DNA from 2 places in the Sphingomonas sp. FUKUSWIS1 genome. Region 2 is predicted to be linked to the other one. Evidence: riboswitches for the same ligand, from Rfam matches in the RefSeq annotation. Region 2 holds a riboswitch; the other holds the start of a gene.

Region 1 (8,944 bases), on a different contig from region 2:
CGAGGGGGGTGCTACGGCAGTGGAAGAAATGGCCGACGGCACGCGCATCATCCGCCGGACCGGCTGGTCCGACTTCGCCGCCCGTCTGAAGCCCGGACCGGAGCGATATGCGGAACGCCTGACGGATCCCGCCGTGGATATCGATGGCGATATCGCGATGGTATGGTCGCCCTATGTCTTCACCATCGACGGCCGGGTCGCGCATTGCGGGACCGACCATTTCGACATGGTGCGCGACGCGGGCCGGTGGAAGATCCTCAACATCACTTGGTCTAAGCGGACCACCGGATGCCCCGCGCAATGATCGAATCACTGCTCATCGCCAATCGTGGCGAGATCGCCTGCCGCATCATCCGCACAGCTCGGGCGTTGGGAATCCGCACGATCGCGGTCTATTCCGATGCCGATGCGGGCGCGCTGCATGTCAGGCACGCGGACGAGGCGGTGCATATCGGTGCGAGCCCGGCGCGCGAGAGCTATCTGGTCGGAGAGCAGATTATCGCCGCCGCGCTCGCCACCGGCGCTGAGGCTATTCATCCGGGGTACGGGTTCCTGTCCGAGAATGCGGACTTCGCGCAGGCCGTGCTTGATGCAGGGATCCTGTGGGTTGGCCCCGATCCCGACAGCATCCGCGCGATGGGGCTGAAGGATGCCGCGAAGCAGCGAATGATGGCGGCCGGGGTCCCGGTGACGCCAGGCTATCTGGGGGAAGACCAGTCGCCTGATAGGCTCCAGCGTGAGGCGGATGCCATCGGCTACCCGGTCCTGATCAAGGCCGTCGCCGGCGGCGGCGGCAAGGGTATGCGCCGCGTCGACGCGTCCGCCGACTTTGCCGACGCGCTCGCGTCGTGCCAGCGCGAAGCTTCCGCATCCTTCGGCAATACCGACGTGCTGATCGAGAAATATATCCTCTCGCCGCGGCATATCGAGGTGCAGGTGTTCGGCGACCGTCAGGGTAACGTTGTCCATCTGTTCGAACGCGACTGTTCGTTGCAGCGCCGGCATCAGAAGGTGATCGAGGAGGCCCCGGCGCCCGGCATGGATGATGCGACGCGCGCGGCGATCTGCGCGGCGGCGGTGCGCGCGGCACAGGCCGTGAACTATATTGGCGCGGGTACGATCGAGTTCATCGCCGATGCGAGCGAAGGCCTGCGCGCCGATCGGATCTGGTTCATGGAAATGAACACCCGGTTGCAGGTCGAGCATCCCGTCACCGAGGAAATCACCGGACAGGATCTGGTCGAATGGCAGCTGCGGATTGCCAGCGGCGAGGCGTTGCCGCTGCAGCAGCATGATCTTGCGATCCGCGGATGGGCGATCGAGGCGCGGCTCTATGCGGAGGATCCCGCCAAGGGTTTCCTGCCGTCGATCGGGCGGCTCGAGGCGTTCGATCTGGGTGATGCGGCGCGGGTCGATACGGGCGTCGAACAGGGGGCGGACATCTCGCCCTATTATGACCCGATGATTGCCAAGGTGATTGCCTGGGGCGACACGCGTGAAGCCGCGCGCGAGACGTTGGCGGAGGCGCTGGACAAGGCGGTCGTCTGGCCGGTCCGGTCGAATGCGGGGTTTCTCGTCCAGGCGCTCGACCATTCGGAATTTGTCGCGGGAACGCTCGATACCGGGCTGATCGCCCGCGAAGGTGCGGCGCTGATGCCCCCGGCGCAGCCCAGCGAGGAAGCGCTGATCGAGGCCGCGCGCACGCTCGTACGCGCCGAGCCGATGGCGGGCTTTCGTCTCAACGCGGCCCCTTTGAAGGCCGCGCGGTTCCTGCTCGACGACGACGCGGTGACGATCGATCTCGACGGTCGCGGCGTCCATGAACCGGTCGATGCCGCCCTCGTTTCCGATGCCGGGCAGACCTGGCAGTTGCGGCCCTGGCGTGCGTCTGGCGCGGCGATGGGGGCGGCAGCGGATGGCGCGATCTTATCACCGATGCCGGGACGGATCATCGCGGTCGACGTGGCTGTCGGGGACCGTGTCGCAAAGGGGCAGAAGCTCGTGACGCTGGAGGCGATGAAGATGGAGCATTCGCTCGTCGCGCCGTTCGACGGGACGGTTGCCGAACTGACCGCGATCGAAGGCGGGCAGGTGAGCGATGGCATGGTGCTCGCGCGTATCGAGAAGGATGACTGATGGCCGGCCGCTATTTCGACCGATGGGTAGTCGGCGACCGGATCGTCCATGAGATCCGCCGCACCGTCACGGAGACGGACAACCTCCTGTTTTCGACGATGACGCACAATCCGCAGCCGCTGCACCTCGACGCGGAGGCGGCGAAGGCGAGCGAATTCGGCCAGATCCTCGTCAACGGCACCTTCACCTTCGCGCTGATGGTCGGCCTGTCGGTGGGGGACACGACGCTCGGGACGCTCGTCGCCAATCTCGGTTACGACAAGCTCGTGCATCCAAAACCCGTCTTTATCGGCGACACGATGCGCGCCGAGACCGAGGTCGCCGAGCTCAAGCCCAGCCGGTCGCGCCCGAACGCCGGGATCGTCACATTCATGCACCAATTGATCAACCAGCGTGACGAGATCGTCTGTCAGTGCCTTCGCTCGGCGCTGCTGCTGCGGACGTCGGCATGAGGTTGCGCTCGCTGCTATTCGTGCCCGCAGACCGGCCCGAGCGTTTTGCGAAGGCCGCAGCGAGCGGGGCCGATGCCATCATCCTCGATCTGGAGGATTCGGTCTCGCTCTCCCGCAAGGCTGTTGCCCGCGAGGCGGTCCGGGCCGCGTTGCAGGACCACACCGACGTCGTGCGGATGGTCCGGATCAATCCCGTCGACTCGGGGTGGCTGGACGACGATATCGCTGCGGCGAGGGGCGCCGATGCGATCATGCTGCCCAAGGCGACCGGACCCGCGACCGTCCTCGCGCTGGTCGAGGCTTATGGCGATGACTGTCCGCCGATCCTGCCGATCGCGACCGAAGTGCCCGCCGCGATCTTCACACTGGGCGAATATGCGCGGGTCAACGGCCGGTTATGCGGCCTGACCTGGGGCGCCGAAGACCTGCCCGCGGCGATCGGCGCGGCGACCAGTCGGGAGGACGACGGGTCCTATACCGAGCCCTATAAGCTCGTACGATCGCTGCTGCTGTTCGGCGCGCATGCGGCGGACGTAGCGGCGATCGAAACGGTCTATCCAGCAATCGCGGACATTGACGGGCTGGCAGCCTATGCCGCGCGCGGCAGCCGCGACGGCTTCACCGGCATGATGGCGATCCACCCGTCGCAGGTCGCCACGATCAACGCCGCGTTCACGCCGGATGCGGCGAGCGTGGCACGTGCGCATGCCGTCGTCGCAGCGTTTGCGGCGGCTCCCGAGGCCGGCGCGCTGCAGCTTGATGGACGGATGATCGATGCGCCGCACCTGCGCCAGGCGCGGGCGATCCTCGCGAGACTCTAGGCCCATTGGCGGCAGGAATTTTCTGCGCTACCGTCGCCCCGCGAAACCGGTGAAGGCCGGGGTCGCAGATCGCGTCGGTGCCCCTCGGGGCTTCAAAGGGAATGCGGTGCGGGAGGCGAGCCTCCTCATGCCGCGGCTGTCCCTGCAACTGTAAGCGGTGAGCGCGGTGCGCATGTTCCTTCGTTATGAGGGGACGACCACTAGGCCTGAGCGTAAGCGCAGGGCCCGGGAAGGTCGCGTACCGGGCGTCGACCCGCGAGCCAGGAGACCTGCCGGCGCTCGGTCGCTCTTGCCATGGTCCAGGGGATGGCCGCGGCACGGTACTCCGTCTGAGCGACGAACCATGCGGCGGGGGCCGCTTCGGTGCGCGTGGCGGGTGCAGTTCGGCGTACACCCCAAGCGTTGCGCCGGCTGTCCGTGGCATCGGACGGCAGGCCCCGGCCGGTCGCTCGCGACGCCGGGAGTATCGTTTCATGACCAGAGTTTTCGTTTCGCTTGCGGCGCTCGCGACCGCCACGGCCTTTGCATCGCCGGGCGCGGCCGAGCCCGATCCGGTTACTGCGGCGACGGGCGAGGCGGCAGCGGGCGGCGCCGAGCTGGTGGTTACCGCATCGCGATCAGGCGACGCTGTTCCCGCCGATCAGCTCGGGGCGTCGGTGACGGTGCTCGACGCCGCTACGCTCAACCAGCGCCAGACCCGGATCGTGTCCGACGTGTTGCGCGACGTCCCTGGACTGGCGGTCAGCCGGACCGGCGCGGTCGGGGGGACGACGCAGGTCCGGATCCGTGGGTCGGAGGGCAATCACTTGCTCGTGCTGATCGACGGGATCGAAGTGTCCGATCCCTATCAGGGCGAATATGATTTCGGCACGCTGATCGCCGACGAGGCGGCACGGGTCGAGGTGCTGCGCGGCCAGCAGTCCGCGCTGTACGGGTCCGATGCGATCGGCGGCGTCGTCCAGTATCTCACGCTCAGCGGCGCGGAGGCCCCGGGTGTATCACTGCGGGCCGAAGGGGGATCGTTCGGCACATTTTCGGGCGGCGCGCGGGTCGCGGGCGTAGCGGGCAATCTCGACTACGCGCTGTCGAGTTCGACCTATCTCACCGACGGCACGCCGACCGCACGGGGCGGATCGCGCGACATCGGCGCGAAGAGCGTCGGCGCGACGGGCAAGCTCAGCTGGTCGCCCACCGACACGCTGAAGGTCACGGGCGTCGGGCGCTACAGCTATACCGATGCCGACAGCAACGACACGGCATTGAGCGGCCCGCAGTTCGGCACGATCGTCGATACGCCAGGCGCGCGCAGCACGGTCGAGGCATATTACGGGCTCGTCCGGGCCGAGTTGGCGCTGGCGGATGGCCGCTGGACGAATGCGCTCAGCGGCCAGTTTGCCGATACGACACGCCGGGCGCTGGTCGACGATGCCTTGAGCTTTGGCAACAAGGGCCGGCGGTACAAGGGATCGTTCGAAAGCGCCTTCCGGTTCGGCACCGATCGCATCCGGCATCGGCTGACCGCCGCAGTCGATGTCGAGCGTGAGGAATTTCAGACGCTTAGCGCGGCTCCTTCGGAGTTCGTCTTTACGGGACGGCGGCATACCGACAATATCGGGATCGTTGGCCAGTATGACGTCGTCGTCGACGATGCGCTCGCGATCGGCGGATCGGTGCGGCGCGACGAGAATAACCGGTTCGATGACACCACCACCTACCGCGCGCAGGCGAGCTATCGTTTTGCGACCGGAACGCGGGTGCGCGGCGCCTACGGTACCGGCGTGAAGAACCCCGGCTACTTCGATCTCTTCGGCTATTCCGACGGTCGTTACATCGGCAATCCGAACCTCAAGCCCGAAAAGTCAAAGGGGTGGGAAGCCGGGGTCGAACAGGCTTTCGGGGGGGATCGTGCGACGATCGGCGCGACCTATTTCGACAGTCGGCTGACGAACGAGATCTTTACCACCTATCCTGCCCCCGACTTCGTCGCGACGCCCGGCAACCGCAATACGCGATCGACGCAGCATGGCGTCGAGGTGTTTGCCACCGCCCAGCCGATTCCGCAGCTGCGCTTCGACCTCGCCTATACCTATCTGAAGGCGCGCGAGGACGGGGGCGTGGAGATCCGGCGCCCCAACCATATCGGCAGCGTCAACATGACTGCGTTCAGCCGCGACGAGAGCGCCTCGGCGACCCTCACCGTCCGGTATAATGGCCGGCAGCAGGACGATGCCTATACCGATCCGAGCTATGTCCCTGTCCGCGTTTCGCTCCAGGAATATGTCCTCGTCAACCTGAACGCGGCGTACAAGCTGACGCCCCGGCTATCGGTCTTCGGTCGGGTCGAAAACCTGTTCGACGAGCGGTACGAGGAGGTGTTCAGCTATGTCGGTCAGGGGCGCGGTGCCTATGCCGGCGTGAAGGCAGCATTCTGATGCGGAGCGAGGCGGAGCACACGGCGCGGATGGCCAAGAAGAAGGTCGTCCAGGACAAGATCGTCGCGGCCAAGACGATCGAGAAGGGCCTGCTGATGGTCCACACCGGACCGGGCAAGGGCAAGACCACCGCGGCGCTCGGCATGGCGGTGCGGATGATGGGGCATGGGCGAAAGGTCGGGATCGTGCAGTTCGTCAAGGGTGCGATGACGACCGGCGAGAAGGTCATCTTTGACGCCTTCCCCGATCTGGTCGAATTCAAGCCGATGGGCGAGGGCTTTACCTGGGATACGCAGGATCGGGCCCGCGATATCGCCGTGGCGCGCGAAGGGTGGCACGAGGTCCGCCGGATGATCCTCGACCCGAGCTATGCGATGGTCATCGCCGACGAGATCAACATCGTCCTGCGCTACGACTATCTGCCACTCGACGAGGTACTTGCGGGATTCGCAGCGCGACCGGCGATGACGCATGTCGTGGCGACGGGGCGCAACGCGCCCGAGGCGTTGATCGCCGCAGCGGATCTCGTCACCGAGATGGGGCTGGTCAAGCATCCGTTCCGGGGCGGGGTCAAGGCCCAGGCCGGCGTCGAGTTCTAACGGCCGCGGCGAGGACTAGCTGGACGCTGCGTGCGCAACTGCGCCGCGAGGCTTTGCGCGGCCAGCACATAGGCGGGACCTCCGCAGACGGTCCACGCCTCGGGGATGCGCAGACGGGGAATCCCGTCGAGAATCGGATGATGCAGCATTTCGGTGCCCTGATCGGTCACGCGGTCGGTGGCGCTCTCAACGACGAGATAGTCCGGGCGTGCCAGCGCCATTTGTTCGAGCGACAGTTGCGAAAGTGCCGGCTTGCCGAGCCGGGTCGCGAGATTGGCCAGCCCGAGACGCTGCATCAGTTCGTCGACGAGCGTGCCGGTACCCGTCAGGAAACCCCGACGCTGATAATAGGCCGCCGTACGACCACCTCCCGGGGCGCGCGGCAATCGTGCGAGCGCGGTGTCCATCCGGCGGATCAGCGTTTCGCCGCGATCGGGGTGCCCGATGGCTGCGGCGACCTGCCGGACTTGCGTCACGATCGCGGCATAGCTGTCCGCGGGGGGCAGATCGAGCGTCGCGACGTTCCGGCCGGCGAGAACGGCCGTGACCGTCTGGCGTCGGAACGGCGATGCGATCACGAGATCGGGGCGGAGCATCAGGACGTCTTCGGCGCTGCCACGGCTGACGGGCATGGTACGCGCGGCGTTGGCGGCAGCGGACATGTTCGGATCGCGCGCGAACCGGGTCAGTGCGACGATCTGCGCGGGGTCGGCCAGCGCCAGAAGATACTGGTCAGCGCACAGGTTGAGCGAAACGATACGCGCCGGCGGTCGAGGCGCTGCCGCCGCAGCAGATGCGCCAGCGGCAGCGATGATCAGGATGGTCAGGAGACGGCGTCCGCGCATGCGCAAAGCCCTGCCGCAGCGGCCGCTTATGCGCTAGGCGGAAAAGGATGCGGTGGGATCTGGCACTATGGAACGCGTGACGCGTGCGCGATTGGTCGGTAGCCTCGCGCTGCTTGCGCTGCTGGCCGGCGCTACGTCGGTCGCGGTGGGGAGTGCGGCCATCCCGCTGGCGCATGTCGTGCGGGCGCTCAGCGGGCAGGGCGATCCGATCGAACGCGCGATCCTGTTCGAACTTCGTCTGCCGCGCGCGATCCTCGGGCTCGCGGTCGGCGCGATGCTGGGGCTTTCGGGTGCTGCGCTGCAGGGGTTCCTGCGCAATCCGCTGGCCGAGCCATCGGTGCTGGGCGCGTCGAACGGGGCATCGCTGGGCGCGGTGATCGCGCTGTATTTCGGGCTGGCGGAGCTTCATCCGGCGATGCTGCCGATCGTGGCGATCGCTGGGGCGTTCGCGGCGCTGGGGTTGCTGTTCGTGCTGGCGGCCGGGTCGCAAAGCGCCTTGTCGCTGATCCTCGCGGGGATTGCGGTTGGAACGCTGGCGGTCGCGGGGGTCAGTCTGGCGCTCAACCTGTCCCCGAACCCGTTTGCGGCGATGGAGATCATGACCTGGTTGCTCGGGTCGCTTGAAGACCGGTCGTTCAGCCATGTCGCGCTGGCGCTGCCCTGTATCGCAATCGGCATGGTGCTGGTCGCCTGGGACGGCCATGCGCTCGACGCGCTGACGCTCGGCGAGGATGGCGCACGCGCGCTCGGCGTCGATCTGCGAAGGACGCGCGTGCGGATGCTGGTCGGGGTGGCGATCGGGGTCGGCGGGGCGGTCGCGGTATCGGGCGCGATCGGGTTCATCGGCCTGATCGTCCCGCATCTCGTCCGGCCGATGACCGATCGCTCGCCATCGGCGATCCTGCTCCCCTCCGCATTGGGCGGTGCTGCATTGCTGACCTTTGCGGACGTGCTGGTACGCGTGATCCCGACGTCGAACGAACTCAAGCTAGGGGTCGTTACTGCGTTTCTCGGCGTGCCGGTGTTCCTCGTGCACCTCATGCGCGAGCGGCGGCTGTGGTAGCCCTTTCCGCGGACCGCCTCAGCGTCCGCCGTGCCGGGCGGGTCGTGGTCGACGATGTCAGCTTCGCGGCAGAGGGTGGTGCGCTCATCGGGATCGTCGGCCCCAATGGGGCGGGCAAATCGACGCTGGTTCAGGCGCTTCTCGGGCTGGTTCCCGCTACGGGGGAGATCCTGCTCGACGGGGTTCCGCTGGCGGAGCGCTCGCGACGCGAGATTGCACGGACGGTCGCGTATCTGCCGCAGGGTCAAAGTCTTCATTGGCCGCTGAGCGTCGAACGTCTCGTCGCGCTGGGCCGGTTGCCCCATCTCGCACCGTTGTCGCGCATTTCTCAGCAGGATCGTGATGCGATTGCCCGTGCGATGGCGGCGGCGGACGTGACCCCGCTTGCGGCGCGTGTCGCGACCGAGATCTCGGGGGGCGAGCGGGCCCGCGTCCTGCTGGCAAGGGCACTCGCGGTCGAGGCGCCGGCGCTGATCGTCGACGAGCCGCTCGCATCGCTCGATCCCGCGCATCAGATCGCGGTCATGGACATCCTGCGGGCGGAGGCCGCGCGCGGCGTCCTGGTGATCGCCGTGCTGCATGATCTGGGCCTCGCC
Region 2 (4,733 bases):
CTTGTCCTGCGGCTTCAGCGCCCGGTAGAATTCGCCCGCCTGCGCGAAGTTGTTGGTCTTGGCGACTGGCTTCGCATCGACGGTCGCGTCGATGCCATAGGGCGCGGCACGGAAGCGGGCATCGGTCGACTTTGCCGCGGTCGCCGCCGGGAAATAATTCACGTCGGACGCGCGGTTGGCGTGGTCGAGCTGGCCGTCCTGGTAATTGTTGACGACGCTCGCGAGCGGACGATTGACCGGCAACTGCATCGCATTGGCGCCGATGCGATAGCGCTGCGTGTCCGAATAGGAGAACAGCCGCCCCTGCAGCATCCGGTCCGGCGACGCCTCGATCCCCGGCACGAGGTTGGCAGGCGCGAACGCCGACTGCTCGGTATAGTCGAAGAAGTTGGTCGGCACCTTGTTGAGCGTCATCTCGCCGATCTTGCGGAACGGCACGCCCAGCCATTCCTTGGTGTCGTCGAACGGATTATAGTCGAGCTTGGCAAACGCCGATGCCGACATCGTCTGCACCATCAGGTCCCAGACGGGGAAATTGCCCTTGCCGATCTCGCCATAGAGATCGTCGGTCAGGTAGTTCCAGGTCGCGGTCGCCACCTGCGCGCCGTTCAGGTTGCGCACGCCCTGGCGGCTGATCCAGCGGAACTTGGCGAACATTGTTTCGCCCTTGGCATTGACCAGCTTGAAGGCATGGACGCCGTTGCCGTCCATCGTCCGGTAGGATGCCGGCGTACCGAGGTTCGAATAGACATGCGCGAGCATATTGGTCGCCTCGGGCGTCGCCGAGAAGAAGTCGAAGAAGCGATTGGGGTCCTGCTTGTTCGTCACAGGCGAGGGCTTGAGCGCGTGGATCATGTCCGGAAACTGGATCGCGTCACGGATGAAGAAGATCGGCAGGTTGTTGCCGACCAGATCCCAATTGCCCTGATCGGTATAGAATTTGGTCGCAAAGCCGCGCGGATCCCGCATGCCCTCTGGGCTGCCCGAGGGGTGGATCACGGTCGAGAAGCGGACGAACACCGGCGTCTGCTTGCCGGGCATGAACAGCGATGCGTCGGTGATGCTCGAAATGTCCGCGGTCGCGGTGAAGACGCCGTGGGCACCGGTTCCGCGGGCATGGACGACGCGCTCGGGCACGCGCTCCCGGTCGAAGCGTGCGAGCTTCTCGATCAGCGTCGTGTCCTCGAGCAGGACGGGGCCAAGGTCACCCGCCGCCTTCGAATGGCGGTTCTCGCCGATCGGCGCACCATTGTCGCGGGTCATCTGCGGTGCGGCGACACTGGCCGAATCACCCTTGGCTTCGACCGTGCCGGCCACACCGGCCTGCGCCAGCGCGGGCTTGCCGGCGCTGGACGGTGCCGCAGCGGTCGTCATGCGGGTTTCCGCCTGCGTCTCGGCCGGCGCCACCGTCTGCGCGGCAACCGGCTGAATCATGGCACCAGCCGATGTCGCAGCCAGCAGCATCGCCGTCACGGCCTGACGGCTCTTCACGTTCTTCATCTCGATCCCTTAATCCTGCATGCCATCAGCGTGGCATCCCCGCACAGAGCGTGCGGCACCGCCGCCTCCTGATCGAGGACGCGCATCGCGCCAAACGGAGCTTCTGGATCACAGCAATCGAGCAGGACGATCGAGCCGCCATCGTGCCGCTCGCCGGACGATTGCCGAACGATCCTGACCGGGATAGACCGGCGCCGCTGACCTGTTCGATCCGAGCAGGACGGCATGATCGCGTCGGTGCCCCGGAAGGGGCTTAATAGGGAACGCGGTGAGGGTGGTTCGCCACCTGAAGCCGAGGCTGTCCCTGCAACTGTAAGCGGCGAGCGCGATGCATTTCGCTTCTTCCTGCAAAGGAAGGGGCAGCCACTGGGCCAGACGTTGCGTCATGAGGGCCTGGGAAGGCCGTGTATCGTGTGGTGACCCGTGAGCCAGGAGACCTGCCGGCGTCTGGTCGCTCTTGCCTGGCCCAGGGGGTGGCCGCGGCACGGTACTCCGTCGAGCGACGACGTGTGCGGTGGGGACCGCACGGGCATGCGTGCCGGTCGCAATCGCGTCCGGCTGGCGCGGATGTCGGCCGTTCGCGGGAGGTCCCTGCCGGGTTCGCCAGACGCCCGGGGGATTACCGTAATGCCGTTCCTATTGTCTCGCCTCGCGCTCGCGGGGGCTATTCTGTCGCCTGTCTTCGCAGCACAAATCCACGCCCAGTCCGTGCCGGATCCCGATACCAAGGACATCCTGATCGTCGGACAGCATGCCCAGGACACGCTCACCACGCCGAATGCGACCGGCAGCCGCCTGGGCCTCACGCCGCTCGAGACCCCCGCGACGCTCTCGGTCATCGATGGCGCCACGATCCGCGCGCGTGGCGACCTGTCCGTGATCGACGCGACGAGCCGCGCACCGGGCATCAGCAACGCGGGCAATCCCGGTAATGGCGGCACCGCACTCGCCGCGCGGGGGTTCAGCGGTCAGGGCTCCGTGCTCCAGCTCATCGACGGCATCAGGCTGTTCCCGGCGGCCGGCACGATCACCTTTCCGACCGATCCGTGGATGGTCGAGCGGATCGACATCCTGAGCGGCCCGGCCTCCGTGCTCTACGGCCAGGGCGCACTGGGCGGCGCGGTGAATGTCCTGATGCGCAAACCCGATACGCAGCGGACGCACGTGGAGGGCGAGATCGGCTATGGCTCGCAGGACAGCTTCCATGTCGCGGCGGGCGCAGGGGGGCCGATCACCGAGCGCCTCTCCTACCGCATCGACGGCAGCTATCGCCGGTCCGACGGCTATGTCGATCGTGGCCAGTCGCGCAGCCATGCCGTCTCGGGCACGCTTCGCTGGGCACCGACCGACACGCTCGTCGTCACCGCGCGGGACGATTATGGCGACCAGAAGCCGATGCGCTATTTCGGCACGCCGCTGATCGAAGGACGGCTCGACGACCGCATCCGGGAGCGCAACTACAACACACGTGACGGCGTCATCCGCTACCGGGACAACCGTACCAGCCTGCAGCTCGACTGGACGCCGAGCGATGCGGTCACCGTCAGCAACCAGGCCTATCGCCTCACCTCCAAACGCTCCTGGCGCAATCTCGAAACCTATTGCTGGATCGCCGCGGACGGCGTCTGCGCCAACGGCAGCGGCAACACCGGCACTCCCGGCAGCATCCTGCGCACCGACATGACCGGCATCGTCCACGACCAGACGCAGTGGGGCGATCAGGGGAGCGTGACGTTCAGGACGGACGTCGCCGATGGCGTCGGCAACGACCTTGTCATGGGCTTCGACGTCAACCTCATCAAGCTGACCTACTCCCACAATTTCGGGTCTGATCCCCAGGTTTCGGAGGTCGATCCCTTCGCGTTCGATCCCGGTCTGATCGTCGACACGCAAGGCATCGCACCGCGCTACCGCACGCGCACGACCGAATATGCGGTCTTTGCCGAGGATCGGCTTAAGCTCGGCACGCACGTCTCGATCGTTGGCGGCGTGCGCTACGAGCGCGACACGATTCGCCGCTGGTCGATCGACTATCCGGGCGGCGCCGGTACCGAGACGTTCGTGCTCGACAAGCGGCTGCACAATCTGACCTGGCGGATCGGGAGCGTCTATCAGCCGATCCCGATGGTGTCGCTCTATGCGCAATATGCCACCGGCGTGGACCCGCTGGGGACGCTGACGACCTATTCGACCGGGCAGGTGCAGTTCAGCAACGCGGTCGGCGACCAGGTCGAGGTCGGCGCCAAGGCAGTGTTCCTCGACGGTCGCGGCAACGCCACCCTCGCCGCCTACCGCATCGTCAAGAAACGCCTGCTGGCGCAGCTGACCCCGACGAGCCCGGTCGAGCAGGTAGGCCAGCGATCGGCCAGGGGTATCGAGGCCGCGGTATCGCTCGATCTGCCTTACGGTGTCGGGATCGATGCGAACGGCAGCATACTCGACGCGACGTTCGACGACTTCGTCTCCGGCGACACGCGCTTTGACGGCAATACCCCGCCGGACGTGCCCGAGACGCTCGCCAATCTCTGGCTGCGCTGGAACGCAACGCGTGCGCTCCAGGCGCGCGCCGGGCTGCGCTACGTCGGGCGCCGCTATTCGGACAACGCCAACAGCTTTCGCGTCCCCAGCTACACCATGGTCGATGCAACGCTCTCCTATGCAGTGACGCCACGGCTCGCGGTCGACATCCACGGCTACAATTTATTCGACCGAAACTATGCGATCAGCACGTACAACAACCAGCAATGGGTGCTCGGCCGTCCCCGCGCGATCGACGTCTCGCTTCGCGTCGGCTTCTAGCGCGCCCCGCGGCCGGCAGCCCTTGGGACGGGCCGCCGGCGATGTCGCCCCCCGGGAAAACCCCGGATAGCCGGTCGCGCGCGCGCCCGCCTAAGCCGCATGGCCACCCCATGAGGAGACATTGCGCATGCCGTTTTACCGGGCTTCCGAGCTGTTTACCCTCCGTCCCGTGCCGCCCACGCTCGGCAAGCCGGCATGGATGAACCTGCGCGCCGTGCCGCGGGCACCCTGGGCGGGGGAGCCGGAGGCACTGCGCGGGCCCGGCATCTACGGCATGTTCCATGACGACCGGCTCGTCTATGTCGGCCTATATGCCGGCAAGGCCGAGCGGCCCTTTGGCGGATCGGTCCTCGAGCGCTGGGAGAAGCACGTCACCTATCAGACGCTGCGCTCGCCCTATGTCACCTTCGCCCGTCGGCATCTCAAGCATCTGC

The links. Region 2 has a riboswitch for cobalamin ahead of sphsw_RS06390 (TonB-dependent receptor). Riboswitches for the same ligand answer to the same signal wherever they lie in the genome.
Region 1: it holds a riboswitch for cobalamin, as region 2 does, so the genes downstream of both, sphsw_RS01445 (TonB-dependent receptor plug domain-containing protein) here and sphsw_RS06390 (TonB-dependent receptor) in region 2, are expected to answer to the same signal.

What each region holds. Positions count from the first base shown of each region.
Region 1 covers NZ_JPJC01000014.1:4,070-13,013, reverse strand. Annotated here, with positions in the region: gene sphsw_RS01465 (nuclear transport factor 2 family protein) at 1-304, shown strand, start outside; gene sphsw_RS01460 (acetyl/propionyl/methylcrotonyl-CoA carboxylase subunit alpha) at 301-2,136, shown strand; gene sphsw_RS01455 (MaoC family dehydratase) at 2,136-2,588, shown strand; gene sphsw_RS01450 (HpcH/HpaI aldolase/citrate lyase family protein) at 2,585-3,409, shown strand; cobalamin riboswitch at 3,468-3,700, shown strand; gene sphsw_RS01445 (TonB-dependent receptor plug domain-containing protein) at 3,883-5,841, shown strand; gene cobO (cob(I)yrinic acid a,c-diamide adenosyltransferase) at 5,841-6,440, shown strand; gene sphsw_RS01435 (ABC transporter substrate-binding protein) at 6,437-7,285, opposite strand; gene sphsw_RS01430 (FecCD family ABC transporter permease) at 7,353-8,348, shown strand; gene sphsw_RS01425 (ABC transporter ATP-binding protein) at 8,342-8,944, shown strand, end outside.
Region 2 covers NZ_JPJC01000090.1:15,285-20,017, reverse strand. Annotated here, with positions in the region: partial or broken gene sphsw_RS06395 (catalase) at 1-1,500, opposite strand, end outside; cobalamin riboswitch at 1,721-1,959, shown strand; gene sphsw_RS06390 (TonB-dependent receptor) at 2,128-4,299, shown strand; partial or broken gene sphsw_RS19690 (hypothetical protein) at 4,427-4,733, shown strand, end outside.